Regions from separate parts of the Streptomyces sp. NPDC104367 genome, predicted to be linked through region 2. Evidence: riboswitches for the same ligand, from Rfam matches in the RefSeq annotation. Region 2 holds a riboswitch; each other region holds the start of a gene.

Region 1 (6,995 bases), on a different contig from region 2:
GTGAGCGGCTGGCCGTCCACCAGCGCCACGTTGTTGATGCCGAAGGACTCCTCCATCGGCGTCAGCTTGTAGAGCTGCTCCAGGACCGCCTCCGGCACGAAGCCGTTCTTGATCTCGACGACCAGACGCAGCCCGTGCTCGCGGTCGGTGAGGTCCTTGACGTCGGCGATGCCCTGGAGCTTCTTGGCGTTGACCAGGTCCTTGATCTTGCCGATGACCTTCTCGGGGCCGACCGTGAAGGGCAGTTCGGTGATGACCAGGCCCTTGCGGCGGGCCGTCACCGTCTCCACCGCCACCGTGGCCCGGATCTTGAAGGTGCCGCGGCCCGTCTCGTACGCGTCCCGGACGCCGTCCAGGCCGACGATCCGGCCGCCGGTCGGCAGGTCGGGGCCCGGGACGTACTTCATCAGCGTGTCCAGGTCCGCGTTCGGATAGCGGATCAGGTGGCGGGCGGCCGCGACGACCTCGCCGAGGTTGTGCGGCGGCATGTTCGTCGCCATGCCGACCGCGATGCCCGAGGAGCCGTTCACCAGCAGGTTGGGGAAGGCGGCGGGCAGCGCCACCGGCTCCTGCTCCTGGCCGTCGTAGTTGGGCGCGAAGTCGACCGTGTCCTCGTCGATCGACTCGGTCATCAGGCTGGTCGCCTCGGCCATCCGGCACTCGGTGTACCGCATGGCGGCCGGCGGGTCGTCGTTGCCCAGCGAACCGAAGTTGCCGTGGCCGTCGACCAGCGGGACGCGCATCGAGAACGGCTGCGCCATGCGCACCAGCGCGTCGTAGATCGACGCGTCGCCGTGCGGGTGCAGCTTGCCCATCACCTCGCCGACCACACGCGCGCACTTCACGTAGCCGCGCTCGGGGCGCAGCCCCATCTCGTTCATCTGGTAGACGATGCGGCGGTGCACCGGCTTGAGGCCGTCGCGGGCGTCCGGCAGGGCGCGTGAGTAGATCACCGAGTACGCGTACTCGAGGTAGGAGCCGCGCATCTCGTCCACGACGTCGATATCGAGGATTCTCTCCTCGAACGAGTCGTCGGGCGGCGGGGTCTTCGTGCTGCGGCGGGCCATCGCTGCCGGCTCCTTGCTCAAGCGTGAAGGGATCTGACGCGGACCATTGTGGACCGCGACACTGACAACCCGGGCCAGGACCCGGTCTCCGCGGCCCGCCCCGGTGCCGATGAGGCGTTCGGGAACGGGTGGGACGCAGGCTACGCGATCCGCTCTGGGCGTATGTCGTGCGGGAACTTCGCCGGGTCCCCGCACGCTTGCATACAGTGGCAGGACCGGCAGAAAAACCGCGGTTCGAGACCGCTTCCGCGAGCGAAGGGACGTACATGCCCATGGGTCACACGACCACGGCCGAGACAGGCTCCGGAGGCCTGACAGCGACCGAGCACCGCTTGGCCAACGGTCTGCGCGTGGTGCTCTCCGAGGACCACCTGACCCCGGTCGCGGCGGTCTGCCTCTGGTACGACGTCGGTTCCCGGCACGAAGTCAAGGGCCGCACCGGCCTGGCTCACCTTTTCGAGCACCTGATGTTCCAGGGCTCCGCCCAGGTCAAGGGCAACGGCCACTTCGAGCTGGTGCAGGGCGCCGGCGGTTCGCTCAACGGCACCACCAGCTTCGAGCGCACCAACTACTTCGAGACCATGCCCGCCCACCAGCTGGAGCTCGCCCTCTGGCTGGAGGCCGACCGGATGGGCTCCCTGCTCGCCGCCCTGGACGACGAGTCGATGGAGAACCAGCGCGACGTCGTCAAGAACGAGCGCCGCCAGCGCTACGACAACGTGCCCTACGGCACCGCGTTCGAGAAGCTGACCGCCCTCGCCTATCCGGAGGGCCACCCCTACCACCACACGCCGATCGGCTCGATGGCCGACCTGGACGCGGCCACCCTGGAGGACGCCCGCGCGTTCTTCCGGACGTACTACGCGCCCAACAACGCCGTCCTGTCGGTCGTCGGCGACATCGACCCGCAGCAGGCGCTGGCCTGGGTCGAGAAGTACTTCGGCTCCATCCCGGCGCACGACGGCAAGCCCGCCCCGCGCGACGGCTCGCTGCCCGAGACCATGGGAGGGCAGCTGCGCGAGGTCGTCGTGGAGGAGGTCCCCGCGCGGGCGCTGATGGCCGCCTACCGGCTCCCGGAGGACGGCACGCGCGCGTCCGACGCGGCCGACCTCGCCCTCACCGTCCTCGGCGGCGGCGAGTCCTCCCGGCTCTACAACCGCCTGGTGCGGCGCGACCGTACGGCCGTCGCGGCCGGCTTCGGCCTGCTGCGCCTGGCCGGCGCGCCCTCCCTGGGCTGGCTGGACGTGAAGACCTCCGGTGATGTCGAGGTGCCGGTCATCGAGACCGCCATCGACGAGGAGCTCGCCCGGTTCGCCGAGGAGGGCCCCACGCCCGAGGAGATGGAGCGCGCCCAGGCCCAGTTGGAGCGCGAGTGGCTGGACCGGCTCGGCACCGTCGCGGGCCGCGCCGACGAACTGTGCCGCTTCGCCGTCCTGTTCGGCGACCCGCAGCTCGCCCTGACCGCCGTCCAGCGCGTCCTGACGGTCACCCCCGAGGAGGTCCAGGAGATCGCCAAGGCGCGGCTGCGCCCCGACAACCGCGCGGTGCTCGTCTACGAACCCAAGTCCCCGGAGACGGCCCCGGACGCCGACGTGCCCGAGGACCCCGAGGCCGAGGCCACGGTCGAAGCCGGCGACAACGACGAGGAGACGGCCAAGTGACCGAGCTCGCCAGCATGGACTTCCACCCGCAGCCCCAGCCGGGCGACGCCAGGCCCTGGGCCTTCCCCGCGCCCGAGCGCGGCACCCTGGACAACGGCCTGACCGTGCTCCGCTGCCACCGCCCCGGCCAGCAGGTCGTCGCCGTCGAGGTGCTGGTGGACGCGCCCCTGGACGCCGAACCGGCCGGCCTGGACGGCGTCGCCACCATCATGGCGCGCGCGTTCTCGGAGGGCACCGACAAGCACTCCGCCGAGGAGTTCGCCGCCGAACTGGAGCGCGCCGGCGCCACCCTCGACGCCCACGCCGACCACCCCTGCGTCCGCGTCAGCCTGGAGGTCCCGGCCTCCCGTCTGGCCAAGGGCCTCGGACTGCTCTCCGACGCGCTGCGGGCGCCCGCGTTCGCCGACAGCGAGGTCGAGCGGCTGGTCCGCAACCGCCTCGACGAGATCCCGCACGAGCAGGCCAACCCCAGCCGCCGGGCCGCCAAGCAGCTCTACAAGGAGCTGTTCCCGGCCACCGCGCGGATGTCCCGCCCCCGCCAGGGCACCGAGGAGACGGTCGAGAAGATCGACGCGGCCGCCGTCCGCGCGTTCTACGACCGGCACGTCCGCCCCGCGACCGCCACCGCGGTCGTCGTCGGCGACCTCACCGGCATCGACCTCGACGAACTGCTCGGCGAGACCCTGGGCGCCTGGCGCGGCACCACCGCCGAGCCCCGGCCGGTCCCGCCGGTCACCGCCGACGACACCGGCCGGGTCGTCGTCGTGGACCGTCCCGGAGCCGTCCAGACGCAGCTGCTCATCGGCCGCGTCGGCCCCGACCGGCACGACCGCGTCTGGCCCGCCCAGGTGCTCGGCACCTACTGCCTGGGCGGCACCCTCACCTCCCGCCTGGACCGCGTCCTGCGCGAGGAGAAGGGCTACACCTACGGCGTCCGCTCCTTCGGGCAGGTGCTGCGCTCCGCCCCCGACGGCAGCGGCGCCTCCCTGCTGGCCATCAGCGGCTCCGTGGACACCCCGAACACCGGTCCCGCGCTCCAGGACCTGTGGACGGTGCTGCGCACCCTCGCCGCCGAGGGCCTCACCGACGCCGAGCGCGACATCGCCGTGCAGAACCTGGTCGGTGTGGCGCCGCTCAAGTACGAGACGGCGGCCGCCGTCGCGGGCACCCTGGCCGACCAGGTCGAGCAGCACCTGCCCGACGACTTCCAGGCGACCCTCTACCGGCAGCTCGCCGCCACCGGCACCGTGGAGGCCACCGCGGCCGTGGTCAACGCCTTCTCGGTGGACCGGCTGGTGACCGTCCTCGTCGGGGACGCGGCGCAGATCAAGGAGCCCGTCGAGGCGCTCGGGATCGGCGAAGTCACGGTCGTCGCCGCCGAGTAACCGGGCGGGCGGCACACGCGCGTGGAGCGGCCCTGGTGACCGGGATGTCACCAGGGCCGCCGAATGTCCGAATTGGGGCGGAGGTTGCCTGTCTGCCCTGTGGGATGCGCTACAAAAACCCGGATCCGTTTGGGTATGGAAAGCGCGCCCTCGTAGGTTCTTCCGGGCTGTCCGTCATGCAGTGCGCCGCAACCGCGGCACCGGACAGTCATCGCCGAGTCCCCGTACGGCGCGAGCCAGGGGAGCCGGGGACCCACACGTCCCTGGGGTGAATCGGGCGCCCGCGCGAGCCGCGAGGGGGTCCGTAGGAGACCTTCCTGCTCCGAACCCGTCAGCTAACCCGGTAGGCGAGAGGGAAGGAAAGGACCAGCCTCTACATGGCGTTCATGTGCGCCTCCGGGAAGCACCGTCGTCCCGGCCGGGTGAAGCGCACCGGCGCGCAGGCCGCCGGCATCGCGGCCCTCACCACCACCGGTGTCATCGGCACCGTCTCCGCGGCCCCGGCCCTCGCCGCCGAGAACTCCGTCGAGCAGACCGGCCTCACCCCGGTCATCACGGTCAGCGACTCGGTGGTCGAGCAGATCGACGCCCAGGCCGTCACGCAGAAGGCCGAGGCCGAGCGCGAGGCGGCCCTGGAGGCCGCCCGCAAGGAGGCCGCGGCCAGGGCGAAGGAGGCGCACGAGGCCAAGGCGCGCGCCGCCCGGGCGGCCGAGCGCGAGCGCCTCAACGCCTTCGTCGCACCGATCTCGGGCTCCTACGTCTCCACCGGCTACAAGACCGGCGGCTCCCTGTGGTCCTCCGGCACCCACACCGGCATCGACTTCCACGCCGCCACCGGCACGGCCGTGCACGCCGTCGGCACCGGCACGGTCGTCTCCACCGGCTGGGGCGGGGCGTACGGCAACCAGATCGTCATCAAGATGGCCGACGGCATGTACACCCAGTACGGCCACCTGTCGTCCATCGGCGTCTCGGTGGGCCAGCAGGTCACCCCGGGCCAGCAGATCGGCCTCTCCGGCGCCACCGGCAACGTGACGGGCCCACACCTCCACTTCGAGGCCCGTACGACCGCGGAGTACGGCTCCGACGTCGACCCGGTCGCCTACCTCCGCAAGCACGGTGTGAACGTCTGACGACATACGGCCAGATCTTCACAAGCCCCGGCTCCCGAGCCGGGGCTTTCGCCGTTTTCGTGCCCCCGCTGTCCAAAATATATCCCTGGATTCCGGCCCCCCGTCGGAAATTCCGGCTCATTGCAATAGAGTCACGGAACGGACGCCACTCGGCGGCTTTTCTCGGGGATTAAGGCGGAGGTCGGTCATGCGTATTCCGGCGCACTCGGTATGCACGGCGATCCGGGACGACATCGTCGCGGGTGTCTACGAGCGAGGCGGCCGGCTCACCGAGGAACTGCTGGCCCGCCGCTACGGCGTCTCGCGCGTCCCCGTCCGCGAGGCCCTGCGCACCCTGGAGGCCGAGGGCTTCGTGGTGACGCGCCGGCACGCGGGCGCGTGCGTCGCCGAGCCGACCGAGCAGGAGGCGGCCGACCTGCTGGAGATGCGGATGCTCCTGGAGCCGCTGGGCGCCGCACGGGCCGCCCAGCGGCGCACCGAGGCCCACCTCAAGGTGCTGCGCGGGCTGGTCAGGCTGGGCCAGGAGCGGTCCCGCAGGGGCAACAGCGAGGATCTGCGCTCGCTGGGCGGCTGGTTCCACGAGACGCTCGCCCAGGCCTCCGGCAGCCACGCCCTGACCTCGACCCTCACCCAGCTGCGGCACAAGATCGCCTGGATGTACGCGGCCGACGCGCCCGCCAACCCCGTGGAGTCCTGGGCCGAGCACGGCGCCATCGTGGACGCGGTGGCGCGCGGCGACGGCGAGCGCGCACGGGCGATCACCGCGCTGCACACCGAGCGCGTGACGGCCGCCCACCGGCTGCGGTTCTCGGGCGGGGCCGACCGGGCGAACGGTGTGAGGACTTCGCAACCTCCCGTAAACATGTCGGGCCTGCGGCATTAACACGAGCGCCGTATACAAAGAGATGTTATTCAGCGGAGCCGTATTTCCGCTGCCCTTATTCGCGCGCGCCGGGAATTTCCGGTGGCGCGCTATTGGTGTGCCTGGTGCAAATGGTGCGGGGCGTGCGGAACGCCTCGCCGCGCACGCCGGAGCCGAGGCGGGGCAAATTTCCGGGGCGGAAAACGGCGAGGCCGCGCCGCCCCGTTCGGGTGCGGCGCGGCCTCGGCCCTGACGTGCGGGCGGCGCTGTGTCGCTCAGACGGTCTCGGGGAGCTCCTCGAGACCCTCGGCGACCAGCTTGGCCAGGCGGTCGAGGGCGGCGTCGGAGCCCTCGGCGTCGGAGGCGAGGACGATCTCCTCGCCGCCCTGGGCGCCCAGGCCCAGGACAGCCAGCATGGAGGCCGCGTTGACAGGGTTGCCCCCGGCCTTGGCGATCGTCACCGGGACGCCTGCGGCCGTGGCGGCTCGGACGAAGATGGAAGCGGGGCGGGCGTGGAGGCCCTCGGCCCAGCCGACGTTGACGCGGCGCTCAGCCATGTGATGCTGCCCTTCGGTTTTCAGGGTTGTCTAGACCAGTTTCCCATAACGTGAAGCATCCCCGGAGCGGACACGGATGCCCTCCGGGTGTGTCGTCGGACCGCGGCCTCGGCCCGACTTCCGTCCTCCACAGACTGCCTCGCGCCGTTGTCGGACGCGAGCCGTACTCTGGGGCCCATGCAGACCCCGGCGGACCGGCAGGACCGGCACGAGTACCCCGCCCACTGGGAGGCGGACGTGGTACTGCGCGACGGTGGCACCGCGCGCGTCCGGCCCATCACCGTCGATGACGCCGACCGCCTGGTCAGCTTCTACGAGCAGGTCTCGGAC
Region 2 (6,995 bases):
GCGGCCCCCGCTTCGTCCGCCCCGCCCTGTCGGTGCGCACCGAGCAGCGCCGCGGCACCGAGTGGACCTTCGAGTCGTACGAGACGGCGGGCGGCGCGGGCGAGGAGGAGCTGCGGCTGCGCTTCAGGGACGACGGGATCGCGATCACCCTGCACTACCGGATGCGCGGCGACGTCGTCGAGCGCTGGGTGACCGTCGGCAACCAGGGGCACGCGCCCGTGGAACTGCTGCGCGCCGACCCGGCCGCCTGGACGCTGCCCGACCGCGAGGGCTGGCGGCTGTCCCAGCTGCACGGCCGCTGGGCCGCCGAGTCCCGGCTCACCAGCGCCCCGCTCACCTACGGCGAGAAGGTCATCGGCAGCCGCCGCGGCCACACCGGCCACCAGCACCTGCCCTGGGTCGCCCTCGACACCGACGCCACCGAGGAGCGCGGCGAGGTCTGGGGCTGCGCCCTCGGCTGGTCCGGCTCCTGGCGCATCGCCGTCGCCCAACTCCCGGACGCGCGCGTGCAGATAACCGGCGGCGCCGGCTACGACGACTCCGGCCTGCTGACGCTGGCCGAGGGCGAGTCGTACACCAGCCCGGTCTTCGCCGGGTTGTGGAGCGACGGCGGCTTCGGCGGCGCCAGCCGCACCTGGCACGCCTACCAGCGCGCGTACGTCGTCCCGGACGCCGACCGGGACCGGCCGGTGCTGTTCAACTCCTGGGAGGCCACCACCTTCGACATCTCCGAGGAGCAGCAGAGCGTTCTCGCCCGGCGGGCCGCCGCCATCGGCGTCGAGCTGTTCGTGGTCGACGACGGCTGGTTCGGCGCCCGCACCAGCGACCGCGCGGGCCTCGGAGACTGGACCCCCAACCCCGACCGCTTCCCGAACGGCCTCAAGCCCCTCGCCGACCATGTGCACGACCTCGGCATGCGGTTCGGCGTCTGGGTCGAGCCGGAGATGGTCAACCCGGACAGCGAGCTGTACCGCGCGCACCCCGACTGGGTCCAGTACCAGCAGGGCCGCAGGCGGACGGAGCTGCGCAACCAGCTCGTCCTCAACCTCGCCCGCGAGGACGTCCGGGAGTACCTCTGGGAGCAGCTCGACGGCCTCCTGTCCGGCGCCCCGATCGACTACCTCAAGTGGGACTTCAACCGCTGCTTCACCGACGCGGGCTGGCCCGGCGAGCCCTACCCGCAGCGCCTGTGGGTCGACCACGTCCGCGGGCTGTACGCCCTGCTCGACCGGCTCCGCGCGGCCCACCCGGGCGTGGCCGTCGAGTCCTGTTCGGGCGGCGGCGGCCGTATCGACCTCGGGATCATGAGCCGCACCGACGAGGTGTGGACCTCCGACAACACCGACCCGCTGGACCGGCTCGCCATCCAGCACGGCTTCAGCCAGATCCACCCCGCCCGGGTGATGTCCGCCTGGGTCACCGACAGCCCGAACCACCAGCTCAACGGCCGGGTCAGCAGCCTGCGTTTCCGTTTCGTCAGCTCCATGGCCGGGGCGCTCGGCGTCGGCGGCGACCTCTCGCGGTGGACCGAGGAGGAGCTCGCCGAGGCCGGCCGCTGGGTGGAGCTCTACAAGGAGATCCGGCCGCTGGTGCAGCGCGGCGACCAGTACCGGCTGCGGCCGCCGACCGGTGGGCTCAGCGCGGTGCAGTACACACTCGGCGACGAGAGCGTCGTCCTCGCCTGGCTCCAGGCGCAGAGCTACGGCGAGCCGGCCCCGGCGCTGCGGCTGCGGGGGCTCGACCCGGCGGCGTCGTACGAATGCCGCGAAACGGGCGAAGTGCACCGAGGGGCGGTTCTGTTGCACCACGGACTGCGCACCGGACTGCATGGCGACCTGGATGCGACGGTTCTCCGACTGTGCCGCATCTGAACCTTCTGCCCGAATTGGCTGCTTGGTTACAACTCGCTCTGGAATAGGGGGACGTGGCGTGACGTGCGTGAGGAGCGTCATATTCGTGACCGTCCGTCGCGCGTCACGCTCACGTAATTCGGATGCTTTTCAGGGGGATTGAAAGGCCGGCGTCGATCGAATTCACGGAGGGTGACCGGGAATTCCGGTAACGGATCAAGCGAAACCCGGACGCAGGGAAGCGGCCGCTTGTCCGGGCGCGTCCCGCTCGCTTACGTTCGCCACGCATCCGGACGGAACGCCGAATCCTGCCGCCGTCCGGAGTCCCCACACACTCACCCGTGCCCGGCAGGAGCGGGGGACCCACCAGGTACGACCGCCTGTTCCGGTTCCCGGGACGGCCAGGGGTGCAGCCATGCCTCGCGCGTGGCCGGGCAGCTCCAGCCCGAACCCGACAGCTCACCTCGCAGGCGCCGGAGAGGAATGCGTCATGCCCGCGAAGGGTAAGCACCGCCGCCCCAAGTCCCAGCGTCTCACCCGCTCGATGGCCGTCGCCGGAACCGGTGGTGCCGCGCTGGCCCTGCCGCTCATGGGGGCCACCGGCGCCCACGCGGCCACTTCGCAGTCCGTCTCCGGAACGGCGGCGCGAGCGCTCGCGACCGCCGGGACGACGGCCGTGACCCAGGCGGCCGCCGAGGGGTCCGCCGCCGCGGGCTCCGTGCACCGCACGTACACCGTGGTGCCCGGCGACTACCTGTCGAAGATCGCCCGCGACCACGACGTGCGCGGCGGCTGGCAGCGGATCTACGCCGACAACCGGCAGGCCGTCGGCGACAACCCCTCGCTGATCCACCCCGGCCTCAAGCTCTCGCTCGGCGGCCGCGCCACCACGGCCCCGGACGCCGCGAAGTCGAACGCCACCGAGGAGTCGAGCGGCGCCGCGGACTCCGGCGCCGCGTCCTCCTCGAACACCGCCTCCTCCCCGGCCGCTTCGGCGGCGACCGCCTCCGGCTTCACCCTCCCGGTCGGCGGCGCCACCGTCGGCACCGGCTACCACGTGTCCGGCGGCATGTGGTCCAGCGGCTACCACACCGGCGTCGACTTCGTCGTCCCGACCGGCACCCCGGTCAAGGCCGTCGGCTCCGGCACGGTCGTCACGGCCGGCTGGGGCGGCGCCTACGGCAACCAGGTCGTCATCCGGCTCGCGGACGGCCACTACGCCCAGTACGGCCACCTCTCCGCCCTCTCCGTCTCGGCCGGCCAGACCGTGACGGCGGGACAGCGGGTCGGCCTCTCCGGCGCCACCGGCAACGTGACCGGCCCGCACCTCCACTTCGAGATCCGGACCACCCCCGACTACGGCTCGGACGTGGACCCGGTCGCCTACCTCCGCTCGAAGGGCCTCGCCGTCGGCTGACCCGAGGAGCTCCCCGGCCCCCTGGCCGGGCACACACGCGAAGGCCGGACCCCCGATCCCCGGGTCCGGCCTTCGGCGTGTTGCTTTCCTGTGGCGGGCACCCCCGGGGCATCGACAGCCGGGCCGGTGCGGCGGCACAGTGATCCCCGTCAGGCGCAAGCGCTTTCTCACGCCCCGCCGTACCGGAGGAACCCGCCCCATGACGACCACCCGCCGTGCCCTCGGAGCCCTGGCCGCCGGAGCCGCCCTCGCGGCCCTGGCCCCCGCCGCGGCCGCGAGCGCCGCCCCCCGGCACCGCCGCCCGATCGCCCGGGACGACTTCCGCCACGGCCTCGGCCAGTGGTTCGTGGAACTGGAGCGGGGCGGCACGGTCACCGCGTCCCGCGGAGTCCTGGAGGTCGACGTGCCCGCCGGCGCGACCGTCTGGTTCCGGCGCCGCCTCGAAGGGCCGTACGTCCTGGAGTACACCGCGACCCCGGTGTCGGCGGGCGGCGCCTACGACCGCGTCTCGGACCTCAACAACTTCTGGAACGCCACCGACGTCCGCTCCCCCAACGACCTGTTCGCCACCCCGCGCAGCGGCGCGCTCGCCGACTACGACTACCTCACCACGTACTACGCCGGCTACGGCGCCAACTACAACACCACCACCCGGCTGCGCCGCTACGTCGGCGAACCCGGCGTGCGGCCGCTGATCTACGACTACACCGAGCCCCTGCTCGTCGCGAACGAACCCAACCGGGTCCGGATCGTCTCCGACGGCCCGGTGGTCCGCTGGTGGAACAACGGCCGGCTGGTGTTCGACTACACCGACCCGGAGCCTTACACGGGTGGGCACTTCGCGTTCCGCACCACCTGGAGCCACTTCCGGATCAGCGACTTCCGGGTCTGGGGATTGCCCCTTCAACGCCCCTGATCAGACCCTTATTCCAAGCTTGGCAAAGTATTTAGAAGTGTCTTATCTCACCGTTCGTCAACCCCTTATTACGGTCGCGTAGGTCACAGTCGAAGGTGAATCATGTTCCGATGTGGCAGACGATTCGAAGAGTGACAATGCATCAGTGATCGGGTCGTACGTGGCGGTGGGGGACAGCTTCACCGAGGGCGTCGGCGACCCCGGCCCGGACGGGGCCTTCGTCGGCTGGGCCGACCGGTTCGCGGTACTGCTGTCGGACCGACGGCCCGAGGGCGACTTCGACTACACCAACCTCGCCGTGCGCGGGAAGCTGCTCGACCAGGTCGTGGCGGACCAGGTGCCCCAGGCCCTGGCGCTCGCCCCGGACCTGATCTCCTTCTGCGCGGGCGGCAACGACATCATCCGGCCCGGCACCGACCCCGACGAGGTGGCCGAGCGGTTCGAGCGGACCGTCGCCCGACTCACCGAGGCCGTCGGCACGGTGATGGTGACCACCGGCTTCGACACCCGGGGCGTGCCCGTCCTCAAGCATCTGCGCGGCAAGATCGCCACGTACAACGGACATGTGCGGGCCATCGCCGACCGGTACGACTGCCCGGTCCTGGACCTGTGGTCGCTGAAGACGGTGCAGGACCGGCGGGCCTGGGACGGCGACCGGCTGCACCTGTCCCCCGAGGGGCACACGCGCGTGGCGCTGCGCGCCGGTCAGGTGCTCGGCGTCGACGTACCGGCCGACCCGGACCAGCCCTGGCCGCCGCTGCCGCCGCGCGGCACCCTGGAGGTCCGCCGCGACGACGTGCACTGGGCCCGCGAGTACCTGGTCCCGTGGATCGGCCGGCGGCTGCGCGGCGAGTCGTCCGGCGACCATGTGACGGCCAAGGGGGCGCTCTCCCCGGACGACATCAAGATGCGGATCGCCTCCGTGGCCTGAGGCGCGCGGGGCACGGTGCGAGGGGTGGCCTCACCGCGGGCCGCCCCTCAACGCTCCTCGGGCAGGCCCAGTTCGCGGGCCAGCGCCTCGTCGACCCACTCCTGCGCCCGCGAGCGCGCCACGGACCCCGGGTACGAGGTGAGCTGGACGGCCAGCCCGTCCAGCAGGGCGGTCAGCCGCAGGGCCGCGGCCGCCGGGTCGGGGCACCGGAACTCGCCCGCCGCCACCCCTTCGGCGACGACCTCGGCGAGCGCCGCCTTCCACTGCTGGTCCAGCTCCCTGGTGACGTCCCGCAGCGCGGGTTCGCGCAGCGACACCGCCCAGCCCTCGATCCACAGGCGCCAGCCCTTGGCCTGCCCGGTCGGCGCGTACCAGCGCACCGCCGCCCGCAGCCTGCGCAACGCGGTCGTCCGGCGGCCCAGCAGCTTGCGCAGATGCGCCAGGTCGTCCTCGGCGGCATACGCGAAGGCGGCGGAGACCAGCTTCTCCTTCGTCGAGAAGTGGTACAGCACCAGTGCGTTGCTCACCCCGAGGGCCGAGGCCACGTCGGCGATCCGCACCGCCGCCACGCCCCGCGCCTCGATCTGTTCGATGGCGGCCCGCAGCAGTTCCTCCCGCCGCTCGGCCACGCTCAACCGCACTCTCGCCACGCGGTCACCCTAATCGGTCGCCAGAGCACCCGCGCCGGCGTCTCAGGCCAGCGGCAGCCGCATGATCGTCAGATCAAGCCAGCGCCCGAACTTGATGCCCACCTCCCGGACCGTGCCGGCGTGCTCGAAGCCGAACCGCTCGTGCAGCCGGATCGACGAGGCGTTCCCGGACTCGATGCCGGCGATCATCACATGGTGGCCGGCCTCGCGCGCCGCGGTCACGAGGGCGCCCAGCAGCGCGGAGCCGATGCCGAGCCCCTGCCTGTCCTCGCGTACGTAGACCGAGTTCTCCACCGTGTGCCGGTAGCCGTCCAGCTCGCGCCAGGGCCCCCAGGCGGCGAACCCGGCCACCTCGCCCGGCGCGTCGGCCAGTTCGGCCACGAGCGCCGAGCCGCGCGCTAGGTGCGCGGCGAACCAGGCCGCCCCCTCGGCGGGGGACTGCGGGGTCTCGGTCCACAGGGCCGTCGAGTGCTCGATCGCGTGGTTGCGGATCGCGCGGACCGCCTCCCCGTCGCCGGGCCGGGCCGGGCGCACGGCCACCACGCGTCTCTCGTATATTGGATTCATGTCCAACATAGTAGAACCACCGGCGGACCCGCTGGTGCGGCGGATCGCCGCCCGTGTCCGTGTCGAACGCGAGTGCCGCCGCTGGACCCTGGCGCAGCTCGCGGACGCCTCCGGTGTCTCCCCGGCGATGATCAGCCGGATCGAGCGCGGCGAGAGCAGCCCCACCGCCGTCGTCCTCGGCAAGCTGTCCGCCGCCTTCCAGCTGAGCGTCGCCTCCCTGCTCGCCCTGGCGGAGGGCGCCCCCGAGGACCCGGCGGACCCGGCCGGCGCCCCCGACCCGGCCGCCGCCCCGGGGGTGCGGCGCGCCGCCGACGCGGCCGAGTGGCGCGACCCCGGCACCGGCTACCGGCGCCGCCAGATCACCGGCCCGCGCTTCCCGGCGGAGATCGCCGAGATCCGGCTGCCGGCCGGCGCCCGGGTGCCGTATCCGGCCGCCGCCTTCGCCTTCGTACGCCAGATCGTCTGGGTCCTCGACGGCCGGCTGACCTTCCACGACGGCGACACCGTCCACGAACTCGACGCCGGCGACACCATCGAACTCGGCGCGCCCGCCGAGCGCGTCTTCGTCAACGCGGGCGATTCCGAGTGCCGTTACGCCGTCGTCCTCACCCGCGACATACGGCCGTGAGCCGGCCGCTGTCCCGAGGCGGCACGTTCCTGCTGG
Region 3 (6,995 bases), on a different contig from region 2:
CCGAGCAGCGCGGACACCCTCGGGGCGACCGTGATAGCGCCGATCGTCGAGGAGTCCGCCAAGGCCGCCGCCGTACTGCTGGTCTTCCTCTTCCGCAGACGGGACTTCACCGGGATCGTCGACGGGGTGGTGATAGCCGGGGTCACCGCCACCGGGTTCGCGTTCACCGAGAACATCCTCTACCTGGGTACGGCCTTCGGGACCGACCAGCTGACCGGCGACAGCGGGATCGCCTCCGTCACCGCCGCCACGTTCTTCGTGCGCATCATCATGTCCCCGTTCGCGCATCCCCTGTTCACCGTCCTGACCGGCATCGGCTTCGGGATCGCCGCGGCCACGGAACGGCAGCGGGCGCGGCGGGTGCTGGTGCCGCCGGCCGGGCTGCTGCTGGCGATGGGCATGCACGCGTTCTGGAACGGGTCCTCGGCCTTCGGGCAGCTGGGGTTCTTCGCCGTGTACGGCATGTTCATGGTGCCGGTGTTCGGGGTGCTGACCTGGCTGGCCGTGTGGACGCGGCAGCGGGAGCTGCGGACCGTGTGCGAGGAACTGCCGGCGTACGTCCACGCGGGCTGGCTGGGGGCCGCCGAGCCGTTCGTGCTCGGGTCGATGCGGGCCCGGCAGATCGCCCGGGAGTACGCCGCCTACTACTTCGGCAAACCGGCCGGGAGGGCGGTCGCGGAGTACGAGGGGTACGCGACGGCGCTCGCGCTGCTGCGGCGCCGGGGGCAGCGGGGGCGGGCGGGCGCCGACTTCGTGGTCCGCGAGCGGGAACTCCTGACCGAGCTGTGGGCCCGGCGCGAGACCGTCCGCCCCGCACTGGACTACGCGGCCCGGACGACGGGCACGGGGTACGGCTACCCCGTCACGCCGGTCCACGGGGCACCGGCGTGGTACGGGGTGGCGGTGCCGGCGCCGTCCTACAACCCCTACCGGTCGTAGGACGGCGCCTGCGGCGCCCCGCCGGGGTCAGGCCGAGGCCCTTGTCAGCCTGGCCAGTTCCTCGGCCGTCAGCTCCAGGTCCGCCACCCCCAGCAGGGACGGCAGCTGCTCCACCGTGCGGGCCGAGGCGATCGGGGCGGTGATGGTGGGCTGGGCCGCCAGCCAGGCCAGGGCGACCGTGGGGACCGGGGCGGAGTGGGCCTCGGCGACCTCGTCCAGGGCGGCGAGCACCTTCTGGCCGCGGTCGGACTCCAGGTACTGGGCGGCGCGGCCCGCGCGGGCGCTGTCGACCGTCGTACCGGGGCGGTACTTGCCGGTGAGGAAGCCGGACGCCAGGGAGAAGTAGGGGACGGCGGCGAGCCCGGTGCGGGAGGCCAGGTCCTGGAGCGGGCCCTCGTAGGTGTCGCGGGAGACCAGGTTGTAGTGGGGCTGGAGGGCGACGTAGCGGGCGAGGCCCTCGCGGTCGGAGAGGTCCAGGGACTCCTGGAGCCGCTCCGGGCTGATGTTGGACGCGGCGATGTGCCGGACCTTGCCCGCCCGCACCAGCTCGTCCAGCGCGCCGATGATCTCCTCGACCGGGACCTCGGGCTGGTCGAAGTGCGTGTAGTAGAGGTCGATGTGGTCGGTGCCCAGGCGGCGCAGGGACGCGTCGGCGGCGGCCTTGATGTTCTCGGCGGACAGCCCCGGGTACTCCGGGTGCTGGCTGACCTTCGTCGCGATGACGACGTCGTCGCGGTTGCCGCGGGCCTTGACCCACCTGCCGATGATCGTCTCGGACTCGCCGCCCTTGTTGCCCTCGATCCAGGCCGTGTAGGCGTCGGCGGTGTCGACGAAGTTGCCGCCCGCGGCCGCGTAGGCGTCGAGGACGGCGAAGGAGGTGGCCTCGTCGGCCGTCCAGCCGAAGACGTTGCCGCCGAGGGCGAGCGGGAAGACCTCCAGGTCGGAGGAGCCGAGCTTACGGAGGACGGGGGAAGCGGAAGAAGCAGTCATGCCTCAGTTCAACATCGCCCGCCAGGCAGCCCATCCCGTGCAATACGAAGTTCTCGTAAAAGCGGAGGACCGGGGCAGGCCTCGGACGGTCCGGCAGGCCTCGGACGGTCCGGCTGCCGCCCGCCTGCGGACGCACCTGACCGGCGACCTCGACGTCGGGGGGATGCCGTCAGGGCCGCCGGAGCTCAGGGGATGTCAGGCACCTGGGGTACCTGGGATGTCCGAGGTATCGGGGACAGCGGGGGATGCCGGGTGCCGGGGATGCCCGGGACCGGCCGTCAGGGGTTGAGGCCCTTGCCGCGCAGCCAGGTCATGGGGTCGATGCCGGTGGCCTGGCCGCCGGGGTGGACCTCCAGGTGCAGGTGCGGGCCGGTGACGTTGCCGGTGGCGCCGACGCGCCCGATGACATCGCCGGTGGAGACCTTCTGGCCGACCTTCACGCCGATCGAGGACTGGTGGCAGAACCACAGCTCGGTGCCGTCGTCGAGGGTCAGGATCGTGCGGTAGCCGTAGGAGCCGGCCCAGCCCGCCTCGGTGATCGTGCCGCTGTGGACGGCCTTGATCAGGGTGCCGGTGGGGGCCGCGAAGTCGAGGCCCGTGTGGTACCCGGAGGACCACATGGAACCGGCCTGGCCGAAGGTGCCGGTGATCGTGTACGAGACGACCGGCAGCGTGTACTGCTTGGCCAGGGCGGCGAGCCGCGCCTGCTCGGCCTTCTGCTTCTCGGCGGCCTCGGCCTTCTCCTTGGCGGTCTCGGCCTTGGCGGCGGCCGCCTTCACCGCCTTGGCCTCCGCGGCGGAGACCGCCTTGTCGGCGGCGGCGACGGCCTTGGCGCTGGCCCTGGTGTCGAGCTGGCTCTGCTGCTGCTCGGCCTGGGCGATGATCCGGTTGCGCAGCGCCTCGCCGGCGTCGGAGGAGGAGTCCGCGTCGGTCGCGGTCGTGGTGACACTGCTGAGCGAGGCCTGGACGGACGAGCCGCCGCCATCCTCGCCGAGCAGGGAGCTGACCGTGGACAGGTCGGGCAGGGAGATGGAGACCGGGGGCTTGCCGGTGTTGGCGCTGGCCATGCCGCCCGCGCCGACGGCGGCTATGACGCCGACGCCGAGAACCGTGGAACTGCGGGCGAGTCCGCCGCCGCCGCGCTGCTTGGCGACCCGGTGCCGGCCGCGTGCCGGGGAGAGGGAGTCCTCGGTGGGGTTCCACTCCTCCCAGGGGCCCTCGTCGGTGCGGTAGCCGCCGTAGCCGAAGGTCTCTGGTTGCCGCTGACTGGGCACGAACGGGGCTGTCGGGGCAGGCCGGTTGGACGCCACGCGGGCGCACTCCTTTCCTTCCGACGCCTACCGGGTTAGCTGACGGGTTCGGAGCGGGAAGGTCTCCTACGCGCGTATACCGACGGTTTCGTACCGGCGGTAGCCGCGTGATTCACCCCAAGGTGGTGGTTCCCCGGTTCCCTTGCGGGATTCGGCGCGTGCGCACGGAGCCGTCTCGAGTGACGGCTGGGACGACCGCGCTGCGTTATCGAACGTTAATAGACCCAGCTGTCAGATTCCAAGCCGTTCTCCTTGATCGTTAAGGTTCCACAGCATGGACTTACCTGCCACGACGGGCGAAAAACGGGCGAGTTGACCTGGGGTTCTGTTCGGATAAGGAGTCTCACGGGTTTTGATGGTGACTCAGATGTTATGCGCAGGGCGGTCACCCGGCCACCCTGCGTGACCTCACTCAGGGTCGCCGTACGGCGAGCAGCGCCATGTCGTCCGCCATGCCGCCGCCGGTGTGCCGGCGCACCTCCGTGGCGAGCCGCGCCACCAGGGCGCCGGGGGCGGCGAAGGTACGGCCCGTCAGCCGCCGTTCGGGGTCGTAGAACCGGCCGTGCGCGTCCCGCGCCTCGGAGAGGCCGTCGGTGTGCAGCAGCAGCGTCGCCCCGTTCGGGAACGCGTGCTCCGCCGCGCGGTCCGGCCAGGCGCCGAGTTCGCCCATCCCGAGCGGCAGCGCGGCCTCCAGGGCGCGCACCGGGCGCACCCGGCCGTCGCCGTCCAGCAGGAGGGGCGGGGGATGGCCGCGGTTGACGACCCGGAGCGTGCCGTCGCCGTGCGGGAGTTCGGCGAGCACGGCGGTGGTGAACCCCTCGTGGGCGTCGACTCCGCCGCGCCGGACGCCCTCACGGGCGAGCGCCCGCTCCAGGCGCCCCGCCACCGCCTCCAGGGTGGCCTCCTGCTCGGCGGCCTCCCGGAACGCGCCGATGACCACGGCGACGGCGGCGACCGCGCCCATGCCCTTGCCGCGGACGTCGCCGACGACCAGCCGTACGCCGTAGGGGGTGTCCTGGACCGCGTACAGGTCGCCGCCGATGAAGGTGCCCTCCTGGGCCGCCTCGTAGCGGGCGGCGATCTCGAAGCCGCCGATCCGCTCGGCCGGCTCCGGGAGCACGGCCCGCTGGGCGGCCTCGGCGACCTCGCGGGCGGAGGCGAGGCGCTGGTCGCCGATGCGGACGATCCGGTTGATGCCGGCCGCGAGGACGGAGACGGTGGCCACGGTGAGGATCTCCGTGACGCCGTCGGCGTCGGGCAGGACGCCGGAGCGGGCGTGCACGGCGTAGGTGGCGGCCAGCGCGGCGCCGCCGGTGAGGACGGTGGTGCGCAGGGAGCAGAGGGGCGCGGCGATCAGCGGGGCGGCGGTGAAGAAGGGAACGGCGGTGAAGACCTTCGGGGTGGCGATGTCGTAGCCGATGCCGGCGACCACGAGGAGGGTGGGCAGGAGGCGGGCCAGCGTACGGGCTGCTGTCGAGCTGTCCTGCTGCGCCTTGCCAGCGCCCACCATGCGACTCCTGTTTGTCCGAATGTGTGTCCGTCCAGGGTTGCCGGAGCGGGGGGATGGGGGCGAGCGGTGTGGGCCGGGCGGATGAGTGTGATGAGGGACACGTAGGGGACCGCGCGGAGGCACACACCTGGGACGCCCGGGATACGACTCAGGGCCGGAATCCTCGATTTCGGATTCCGGCCCTGGTCTTCAGTAGCGGGGACAGGATTTGAACCTGCGACCTCTGGGTTATGAGCCCAGCGAGCTACCGAGCTGCTCCACCCCGCGTCGGTGAAACCAGCATACGCCATCCGGAGAGGGTGAGTCACACGCGTCGCCTCCGGTGGACCCGCGCCCCGGCTCCGGTGGACCCGCGCCCCGGCTTCAGCGGGTGTTCCGACCCGGCTCCGGTGGGTGACCGGACCGGCCCCCGTGGGTGTTCGGGGCGGCCCAGGGGCAGAGCGCTCGGGTCAGCCCAGGAGGTGCGCGCTCGGGTCAGCCCAGGAGGTGCGCGCTCGGGTCAGCCCAGGAGGTGCGCGCTCGGGTCAGCCCAGGAGGTGCGCGTTCGGGGTCTTCGCCAGGGCCTCGTACTCCTCCAGCAGCAGCACCCGTACGCCCCGCTCGCGCAGCATGCCCGTGCCGTCGGCCGCCGCCACGAAGGTGTCCGGCTCGCGCCACGCCGTGACCACGCGCCGTACGCCCGCCCGCAGGATCAGCTCGGCGCAGGGGTGGGGGCGGGAGGCGCGGTGGGTGCAGGGTTCGAGGCTGGTGTAGACGGTGGCGTCGGCGAGGCGGGGGTCGGCCGGGGGGATCTCGGCCAGGGCCGCCTCCTCGGCGTGCGCCACGGGGTCGCCGGCCTCGCGGGAGTGGCCGCGGGCCAGCTCCGTGCCGTCGGCCGCGACCACCACCGCGCCGACGCTGAAGGCGGTCCGGGAGGGCGGGCAGTCGGCCGCCAGTTCGCAGGCGAGCCGCAGCCAGTGGCGGTCGGCGGCGGACGGCACCGTGCCCTCGCCGGGGGCCGTGGGCTCGTAGCGGGCCAGGACGACGTCCTCGATCCGGCGGGTCTCCAGGAGCCGCAGCCGTCCGCCCTGGTAGCCGCCCGGCCCGAACAGCCGCGGTGCCTTCGGGTCGCCCACGAGGAGCGGGGCGAGGACCAGCTGGAGTTCGTCGGCGAGGCCCTGCTGGAGGAGCTGGGTGTGGATGGTGCCGCCGCCCTCGACCATCAGGCGCCGGACGCCGCGCACGTCGTGGAGGTGTTCCAGCAGGCGGCGCCAGTCGAGTTCGGGGCCCAGCGGCACCACGTCGGCGGTCTCCCCCAGCACGGCCGCCCGCTCCGCGCCCTCGTCCGTCGTGTAGACGGCCTTGTCGCCGCCGGTGTGCCAGAACCTGGCGTCCGGGTCGAGGTCGCCGGTCGCGGTGACCGTGACCTTGAGCGGGTACTCGGGCTTTCCGGCGGCGACCCGGGCCGCGCGCCGCTCCGGGTCGTTGACGAGGAGCCGCGGGTTGTCGGCGCGGATGGTGCCGGCGCCGATCAGGATGGCGTCGCAGGCGGCCCGCACCTCGTCGACGCGGTCGAAGTCGGCCGGGGACGAGAGCAGCAGCCGGTCGGGGCCGGTGTCGTCGAGGAAGCCGTCGAGGGAGACGGCGGCGGACAGCAGGACGTACGGGTACGGCATCGGACGCGCTCACTCTCGGCGGCGGGGGGTGGAGGGGACAGCCGGCGGGGCGGCAGGCTGAGAAGTGGTCTGGACTGGACGCCAGGCTTGGTTAAAGTTTGAAGCAAACCTACACTGGACGTATGACGACTCGCTGGCTCTCCGCCGAGGAGCAGCGCGCCTGGCGCGCGTACATCGCGGCGACGCACCTCCTGGAGGACGCGATCGACCGGCAGCTCCAGCAGGACGCCGGGATGCCGCACCTGTACTACTCGATCCTGGCCAACCTCTCCGAGACGCCGGAACGCAGGCTGCGCATGACCGACCTCGCCGAGAAGTCGAAGATCACCCGGAGCCGGCTGACATACGCGGTGACCCGGCTGGAGAAGGACGGGCTGATCCGGCGCGAGGACTGCCAGTGGGACAAGCGGAGCAGCTTCGCCCAGCTGACGGACGCGGGCATGGCGGTCCTCGAACGCACCGCGCCGGGGCATGTGGAGACGGTACGGGCGGCGGTCTTCGACCAGCTCTCCGAGGAGCAGGTGAAGCAGCTGGAGGAGATCAGCTCCGCCATCGCCCGGGCGCTGGAGGGTGACGCGGCGACCCCGCGGC
Region 4 (6,995 bases), on a different contig from region 2:
CGGCAACTCCACCGGACCGCACCTGCACTTCGAGGTACGGCCGGCCGGCGGCTCCGCCATAGACCCGCTGCCGTGGCTGCGCAGCCACGGACTCGACCCGACCTGACGCGACCCGGCCGGCCGTGACCGGCGGCCCCGCCGCGGCGGGGCCCGGTGCCTCGGCTCTCTCCCTACAGCTTCTCGACCGGCGCGTACCGCAGCAGCAGCCGCTTCGGCTTGGTGTCGCCGAAGTCGACCGTCGCCTCCGCGTTCGCGCCCGTGCCCTTCACCCCGACGACCGTGCCCAGGCCGAACTGGTCGTGGGTGACGCGGTCGCCGACGGCCAGCGAGACCACCGGCTTCTCCGCGGTCCGCCGGGTGGCGAAGCCGGACGCGCCCGACGCCGAGGAGCGCGAGCGGGCCGAGGAGAGCGAGGCCGCCACGCCCGACGCGGGCCCGGAGGACACCGGCGCCATCGCCCCGGTCCGCTTCCACTCCAGATACGTGCCCGGGATCTCCTCCAGGAAGCGCGAGGGCGGGTTGTACGACGGCTGGCCCCAGGCGCTGCGCATCGTCGAGCGCGTGAGGTACAGCCGCTCCCGCGCGCGCGTGATGCCGACGTACGCGAGACGCCGCTCCTCCTCCAGCTCCTTGGTCTGGCCGAGGGCGCGCATGTGCGGGAAGACGCCGTCCTCCATGCCGGTCAGGAAGACCACCGGGAACTCGAGGCCCTTGGCGGTGTGCAGGGTCATCAGGGTGATGACGCCGTCGCCGTTCTCGTCGTCGTCGGGGATCTGGTCGGAGTCGGCGACCAGGGCCACCCGCTCCAGGAAGGCGGCGAGCCCGGCGGGCTGCTCGCCCTCACCCGTCTCCTGCTCGAACTCCAGCGCGACGGCGGCGAGTTCCTGGAGGTTCTCGATCCGGGTCTCGTCCTGCGGGTCGGTGGAGGCCTGGAGCTCGGCGAGGTAGCCGGTGCGTTCGAGGACGGCTTCGAGGACGGTCGCGGGTCCCGCGCCGGACTCGACGATGGTGCGCAGGTCGTCCATCAGCGTGTTGAACCGCTTGACCGCGTTCGTCGACCGCGCGGCCATGCCGTAGGCCTCGTCCACGCGCTTGAGCGCCTGCGGGAAGCTGATCTTCTCGCGCTGCGAGAGCGCGTCGATCATCGCCTCCGCGCGGTCGCCGATACCGCGCTTGGGCACGTTGAGGATGCGGCGCAGCGGGACCGAGTCCTCCGGGTTGGCCAGCACCCTCAGGTAGGCGAGGACGTCCCGGACCTCCTTGCGCTCGTAGAAGCGGACGCCGCCGACGACCTTGTAGGGCAGGCCGACGCGGATGAAGATCTCCTCGAAGACACGGGACTGCGCGTTGGTCCGGTAGAAGACGGCGACATCGCCCGCCTTGGCCTCGCCCGCGTCCGTCAGACGGTCTATCTCGTCGGCGACGAACTGCGCCTCGTCGTGCTCGGTGTCGGCGACGTAGCCGGTGATCTGCGCGCCCGCGCCCGCGTTGGTCCACAGGTTCTTGGGGCGGCGGGACTCGTTGCGCTCGATGACCGCGTTGGCGGCGGACAGGATCGTCTGCGTGGAGCGGTAGTTCTGCTCCAGCAGGATCGTCGTCGCGTTCGGGTAGTCCTCCTCGAACTGGAGGATGTTGCGGATCGTCGCGCCCCGGAAGGCGTAGATCGACTGGTCGGCGTCACCCACCACACACAGTTCGGCGGGGGGCAGGTCGCCCTCGCCCGGCGGTACGTCGGCGGGATGCCCGCAGGTGCCGACGAGTTCGCGCACGAGCGCGTACTGGGCGTGGTTGGTGTCCTGGTACTCGTCGACCAGGACGTGCCGGAAGCGGCGGCGGTAGTGCTCCGCGACGTCCGGGAAGGCGCGCAGCAGGTTGACCGTCGTCATGATCAGGTCGTCGAAGTCGAGGGCGTTCGCCTCGCGCAGCCGCGACTGGTAGAGGGCGTAGGCCTGGGCGAGGGTCTTCTCGAAGCCGTCGCTCGCCTGGGCGGCGAAGTCCTCCTCGTCGACCAGCTCGTTCTTCAGGTTGCTGATCTTGGCGCTGAACGACTTCGGCGGATAGCGCTTGGGGTCGAGGTCCAGGTCGCGGCAGACCAGGGCCATGAGCCGCTTGGAGTCGGCCGCGTCGTAGATCGAGAAGGAGGAGGTGAAGCCGAGCTTCTTGCTCTCCCTGCGCAGGATCCGCACGCACGCGCTGTGGAACGTCATCACCCACATCGCGTTGGCGCGCGGGCCGACGAGGTGCTCGACGCGCTCCTTCATCTCACCGGCGGCCTTGTTGGTGAAGGTGATCGCGAGGATCTGGCCGGGGTGCACATGGCGCTCGCCGAGCAGGTGGGCGATGCGGTGGGTGAGCACGCGCGTCTTGCCGGAGCCCGCGCCGGCCACGATGAGCAGCGGGGAACCGGCGTGCACGACGGCCGCCCGCTGGTTGTCGTTCAGCCCCTCCAGGAGCGCGGCCGGGTCCAGCGCCGGGCGGGCGGCGCCGTCGCGGTAGTACGCGTCCCGGTCCGGGGGCGCGTCGAACTGCCCGTCGAACAGATCGTCCGGAATCGGCTCCGGTACGTGCTCGTCCTCGGGCGGCGGCGGGGGTTCCTCCTCGTGGCCGCGCGGGGGCTGGAGGCTCGCCAGGAAGCTGTCGTCAAAGAGGCTGCTCATCGCTCTCCGAGTCTAGGGCGCCCCACTGACAACCGGCTCCCACCCCGGAAACTCCACCCCGTCACCCGCCAGAATCACCCCGTCACGGTCGGCGACCAGGCATCCTTCACATCCGCGGGCCGCCCGCCTCGACGCCCGGACCACCGACCCCCTCCGGACAATCGACCCCAAACCATCCCCGATCAACCCATCACCGGGAACCGCAACACCAAGGTCACGAAAATGTATCGGGCATATCGCACATCAACCTTCACACGGACCACGCGAGTTGGCTAGCGTGCCGGGCAGGCCGTACGACACCCACCGGCGAACGTCGCCGGGCCGCACGGCCTCCGCCGAGTCCGGCGCGCCGCCGCGCATCCGGAGCCGGGGACCCACACCGACCTTGGGGTGAATCGGTCCCAACTCCCGGCCGGGAGAAGACCGTAGGGCAACCCTTCCGAACCACCCGCCCGAACCCGACAGCTAACTCGGTAGGCGGATCATGGAAGGAGTCGCCTCCGTTGGCGTCGCACCGCAAGTCACGCCCCTCGGGAACGCGCGTAGCAGGCATACGCACGCCCGCCCTGGCCACCGCCGCCCTCACCTCCGTCGCCCTGCTCTCCCAGACGGCCAACGCCGCGCCCTCGGAGGACGGCAAGCCGAGCCTGGAGGAGGTGGAGAAGAAGGTCAACGCCCTCTACCGGCAGGCCGAGTCGGCAACCGAGGACTACAACGCCGCCAAGGAGAAGACCGGCAAGCAGCGCAAGCAGGTCGACCGGCTCCTCGACGACGTCGCCAAGCGCACGGACCGGCTGAACAAGGCGCGTGAGCAGCTGGGGTCGTTCGCCGCGGCCCAGTACCGCACCGGGGCCAGCGCCCCCGACACCGCGACCTTCCTGCTCGCGGACAGTCCGCAGGACTACTTCGACCAGACCCAGCTGATGAGCCGGCTGACCTCGCGCCAGAAGGACGCGGTCGACGACTACGTCACCCAGCAGACCGCGACCATGAAGAAGCGCCAGGAGGCCACCGAGAGCCTCCAGTCGCTCACCGAGACGCAGGACGACCTCAAGACCGCCAAGACCACCGTCCAGACGAAGCTGGCCGCCGCGCGGAAGCTGCTGTCGCAGCTGAACGCCGAGGAGAAGGCGCGGCTCGCGGAGATCGAGAAGAAGCAGCAGGAGGAGGCGGCGCGCAAGGCGGCGGAGCTCGCCAAGGAGCAGGCTGCGGCCGAGAAGGACACGGCGTCCTCGTCGTCCTCGTCGTCCTCGACCTCGACGTCGAGCAGTTCCTCCTACGCCACGAAGGCCGCCAAGGCGATCGCCTTCGCCCGCGCGCAGATCGGCAAGCCGTACGTCTGGGGCGCCACCGGTCCCGGCTCCTACGACTGCTCCGGCCTCACCCAGGCCGCCTGGAAGGCCGCGGGCGTCACCCTCCCGCGCACCACCTACCTCCAGGTCGACGCCGGCACCACCGTCTCCCTCGCCGACGCCCAGCCCGGCGACCTCGTCTTCTTCTACGACGACGTCAGCCACGTCGGCATCTACATCGGCAACGGCATGATGATCCACGCCCCGAAGCCCGGCGCCTATGTCCGCGAGGAGTCGATCTACTACGGCGGCGAATCAATCATCCACAGCGTGGTCCGCCCGGCCTGAGGGAGGCGCGGGGCCGAGGGGGCGCGGAACACGGGTGCGGAGCGCACAGCGACCACTCCGCGCCCGGCGCCCCACTTCCAGCACACGCCGGGCGCCCGCCTCCGGCCCCCGCGCCCACCGTCCCGCGCGGACACGGGGCCGAGCGCGGGAGCGCGGAACACGGGCACAGGGCGCACAGCGACCGCTCCGCGCCCGGCGCGCACCCTCGCGGCACACCACCGCAGCGCCCGCCCCCACCTCTCGCCCGCGCCCGCCGGCCCGCACGCGCCCCAAGAGCCCCGCCCGCACCCGCCGCCCTCGCACACGCCCCACCTCCGCTCCCCCGCGCTCCCGCTCCACAAGAGCCCCGCGCACCTTCGCCGCTCGCGCCCCGCCTCCTCATCCCTCGCCCGCGCGGTTTTCCGGGGCACGCGCGCGTGGCCTGTTCGTGTGGGGGCCAGGGCTCCCTAGCATCGGCGGTATGTCTGGTATTTCCGCCCGTCGCGCCTGGTGGGCGCAGCGTCCGCCGGCGGCCGGGGCCGCTGTGATGGCCACCGGCATCATGTCGGTGGGGCTGCATCTGGCGGGGGCGGAGACCTTGTCCGTGGTCATGCTGGTGCTGGCCTGTCTGGCGTGGGCGGGGCTGGCCGCCGACTTCGTCACCCGGCTGACGCTCGACCGCGGTCGCTGGGTGTCGGAGGCGAAGACACCGGGCGCGCTCACCGCCGTGGCCGCGACGACGGTGCTGGGGACGCGGTTCTCGCTGCTCGGCCTGCAACCCCTCGCCGAGGCCCTGCTCGCGCTGTCGGTGGTGCTGTGGCCACCGCTGCTCGTCATGGTCGTACGGCACTGGAAGGAGCGGATGCCCGGCGCCGTGTTCCTGGGCTGTGTGGCCACACAGGGGCTCACCGTGCTCGGCGCGGTACTGGCGGCGGCGCTCACCACGGCATGGCTCGCGCACCTGGCGCTGGTGCTGTTCTGGCTGGGGCTGGCGATGTACGGGCTGGCCGTGCCCCGCTTCGAGTGGCGGCAGATCGCGCAGGGCCCCGGCGACCAGTGGATCGCGGGCGGCGCGCTCGCGATCTCGGCACTGGCCGGGGCGAAGCTGCTGGCCGCCGACAGCGCGCGCCTGTACCTGTGGAACGACGACGACCGGGGCGTCCTGCGCACGGTGACCGTGGCGCTGCTGATCCTGGACCTGGCCTGGTACGTCGTCCTGCTCGCCGCCGAGCTCGCCTGGCCCCGGCCGGGCTACGACGTACGCCGGTGGGCGACCGTGTTCCCGATGGGGATGACGGCGGCGGCGACGCTGTCCGTCATGGCCGCCGTCGGCGGCGCGTGGCTGAAGTGGCCGGGCGAGGCGCTGGTCTGGATCGCGCTGCTGGCCTGGCTGGCGGTGGCCGCCGGGGCGACGGCGGCCGCCCGCGCCGCGCTCAGGACGGCCCCCTGAGGGTCACGTCCACAGCACGGCGATGAAGATGTTCGCCACGGTCAGCAGGCCGACCAGGCCGAAGGCGCCCTTCTCGACCTTCTCGTCGTCCCGTTTCACGTAGACGAGTCCGAGGATCACGATCAGCAGGGCGAGCTTGACGCCGATCTTGATGCTGTTGACGTGGTGGCCGTTCGCCTCGTTGAGGCCGACCAGGATCACGCCGGTGGCGAGCATGGTGAACGCGCCGTGCAGCATCCCCGGGACGAACCGGGCCGTGCCCTGGCCCATCGCCTTCATCTGGGTGAGGAAGCCGCCGAGGAGCGCGGCGATGCCGATGATGTGCAGGCCTACGAAGAGATGGATGAGTACGTCCATGGTTGCGGAGCCTAATCAGGGTCCCGGGTGGAACCCGGCACCGCCCCCTCCCTGGGCGCCCGCGGCCGCGCGGCCCCGCGGGGCCGCATATATGCACCCCATAGCAGCCCGTAGCTCCCGTCCGCCCCGGAACCACCTCTTCGGTCATCGCGCCCCTGAAGCCGACGGCTCCGGCCCGGAATCCCGGTCGCATACCGCCAGATAACGATCCGGTCACGCCAATACCGCGCATCGCGTTACCCGGCCGACACAACCGGGCCTAGCGTCCTGCCCCAGGTGACCGACTCCCCACCGCCGCCCGGGCCAGGGGCGGCAGTCGGACACCACCGCCGAGAAAGTCCGGCGGCGGCGCGCTCCCCCTGTGCGGGCCGCCGCCGGACGCGTGATCCGCTCCCCCGCGGCCGTACGTGCGCTCCCCCTGGCGTTCGTGCTGACGACCAGGCGGTCCCGTACGAAAGGACGTGACAGGTCCAGGTGGCAGCCCACCGCAAGCCCCGACAACGCTCGCTCGGCGGTCATACGGCCCGCACGGCCGCCACCCTCGCCCTGGCGGGCGCGGCCACCGCGACCGCCTTCGAAGGGACCGGACTCGCCGAGCCGCAACTGACACCGGCCCAGGTGAAGGCCAAGGTGGACAGGCTGTACCAGGAGGCCGAGACGGCCACCCAGAAGTACGACGGCGCCAAGGACAAGGCCGACGCGGCCCAGGGGCGGCTGAGGTCGCTGCAGGACGAGACCGCCCGCAAGCAGGAGAAGCTCAACTCCGCCCGGGACGCGCTCGGTGCGCTGGCGGCCGCGCAGTACCGCGACGGCGGTATCGACCCGGCCTGGCAACTGGCCCTCTCCAGCGACCCCGACCGGTACCTGGACGGAGCCGCCTTCGCCGAACGGGCCGGCGACCGGCAGGCCGGT

The links. Region 2 has a riboswitch for cyclic di-AMP ahead of ACZ619_RS01500 (M23 family metallopeptidase). Riboswitches for the same ligand answer to the same signal wherever they lie in the genome.
Region 1: it holds a riboswitch for cyclic di-AMP, as region 2 does, so the genes downstream of both, ACZ619_RS29765 (M23 family metallopeptidase) here and ACZ619_RS01500 (M23 family metallopeptidase) in region 2, are expected to answer to the same signal.
Region 3: it holds a riboswitch for cyclic di-AMP, as region 2 does, so the genes downstream of both, ACZ619_RS16660 (M23 family metallopeptidase) here and ACZ619_RS01500 (M23 family metallopeptidase) in region 2, are expected to answer to the same signal.
Region 4: it holds a riboswitch for cyclic di-AMP, as region 2 does, so the genes downstream of both, ACZ619_RS33600 (C40 family peptidase) here and ACZ619_RS01500 (M23 family metallopeptidase) in region 2, are expected to answer to the same signal.

Annotation. Positions count from the first base shown of each region.
Region 1 is NZ_JBVJND010000022.1:133,506-140,500, forward strand. It holds gene ACZ619_RS29750 (DNA gyrase/topoisomerase IV subunit A) at 1-1,067, opposite strand, end outside; gene ACZ619_RS29755 (M16 family metallopeptidase) at 1,334-2,728, shown strand; gene ACZ619_RS29760 (M16 family metallopeptidase) at 2,725-4,113, shown strand; cyclic di-AMP (ydaO/yuaA leader) riboswitch at 4,316-4,478, shown strand; gene ACZ619_RS29765 (M23 family metallopeptidase) at 4,491-5,246, shown strand; gene ACZ619_RS29770 (GntR family transcriptional regulator) at 5,434-6,129, shown strand; gene ACZ619_RS29775 (HPr family phosphocarrier protein) at 6,384-6,665, opposite strand; gene ACZ619_RS29780 (bifunctional acetate--CoA ligase family protein/GNAT family N-acetyltransferase) at 6,843-6,995, shown strand, end outside.
Region 2 is NZ_JBVJND010000001.1:327,514-334,508, reverse strand. It holds gene ACZ619_RS01505 (alpha-galactosidase) at 1-1,871, shown strand, start outside; cyclic di-AMP (ydaO/yuaA leader) riboswitch at 2,177-2,336, shown strand; gene ACZ619_RS01500 (M23 family metallopeptidase) at 2,341-3,267, shown strand; gene ACZ619_RS01495 (DUF6250 domain-containing protein) at 3,467-4,183, shown strand; gene ACZ619_RS01490 (SGNH/GDSL hydrolase family protein) at 4,329-5,114, shown strand; gene ACZ619_RS01485 (TetR/AcrR family transcriptional regulator) at 5,162-5,764, opposite strand; gene ACZ619_RS01480 (GNAT family N-acetyltransferase) at 5,807-6,331, opposite strand; gene ACZ619_RS01475 (helix-turn-helix domain-containing protein) at 6,330-6,959, shown strand; gene ACZ619_RS01470 (MFS transporter) at 6,956-6,995, shown strand, end outside.
Region 3 is NZ_JBVJND010000009.1:301,464-308,458, reverse strand. It holds gene ACZ619_RS16670 (PrsW family intramembrane metalloprotease) at 1-939, shown strand, start outside; gene ACZ619_RS16665 (aldo/keto reductase) at 967-1,929, opposite strand; gene ACZ619_RS16660 (M23 family metallopeptidase) at 2,208-3,239, opposite strand; cyclic di-AMP (ydaO/yuaA leader) riboswitch at 3,249-3,406, opposite strand; gene ACZ619_RS16655 (PP2C family protein-serine/threonine phosphatase) at 3,652-4,749, opposite strand; tRNA gene ACZ619_RS16650 (tRNA-Met) at 4,943-5,016, opposite strand; gene ACZ619_RS16645 (dihydrofolate reductase family protein) at 5,274-6,404, opposite strand; gene ACZ619_RS16640 (MarR family winged helix-turn-helix transcriptional regulator) at 6,527-6,995, shown strand, end outside.
Region 4 is NZ_JBVJND010000028.1:73,034-80,028, reverse strand. It holds gene ACZ619_RS33610 (M23 family metallopeptidase) at 1-106, shown strand, start outside; gene pcrA (DNA helicase PcrA) at 171-2,657, opposite strand; cyclic di-AMP (ydaO/yuaA leader) riboswitch at 2,981-3,152, shown strand; gene ACZ619_RS33600 (C40 family peptidase) at 3,161-4,297, shown strand; gene ACZ619_RS33595 (tellurite resistance/C4-dicarboxylate transporter family protein) at 4,758-5,726, shown strand; gene ACZ619_RS33590 (hypothetical protein) at 5,730-6,083, opposite strand; gene ACZ619_RS33585 (C40 family peptidase) at 6,558-6,995, shown strand, end outside.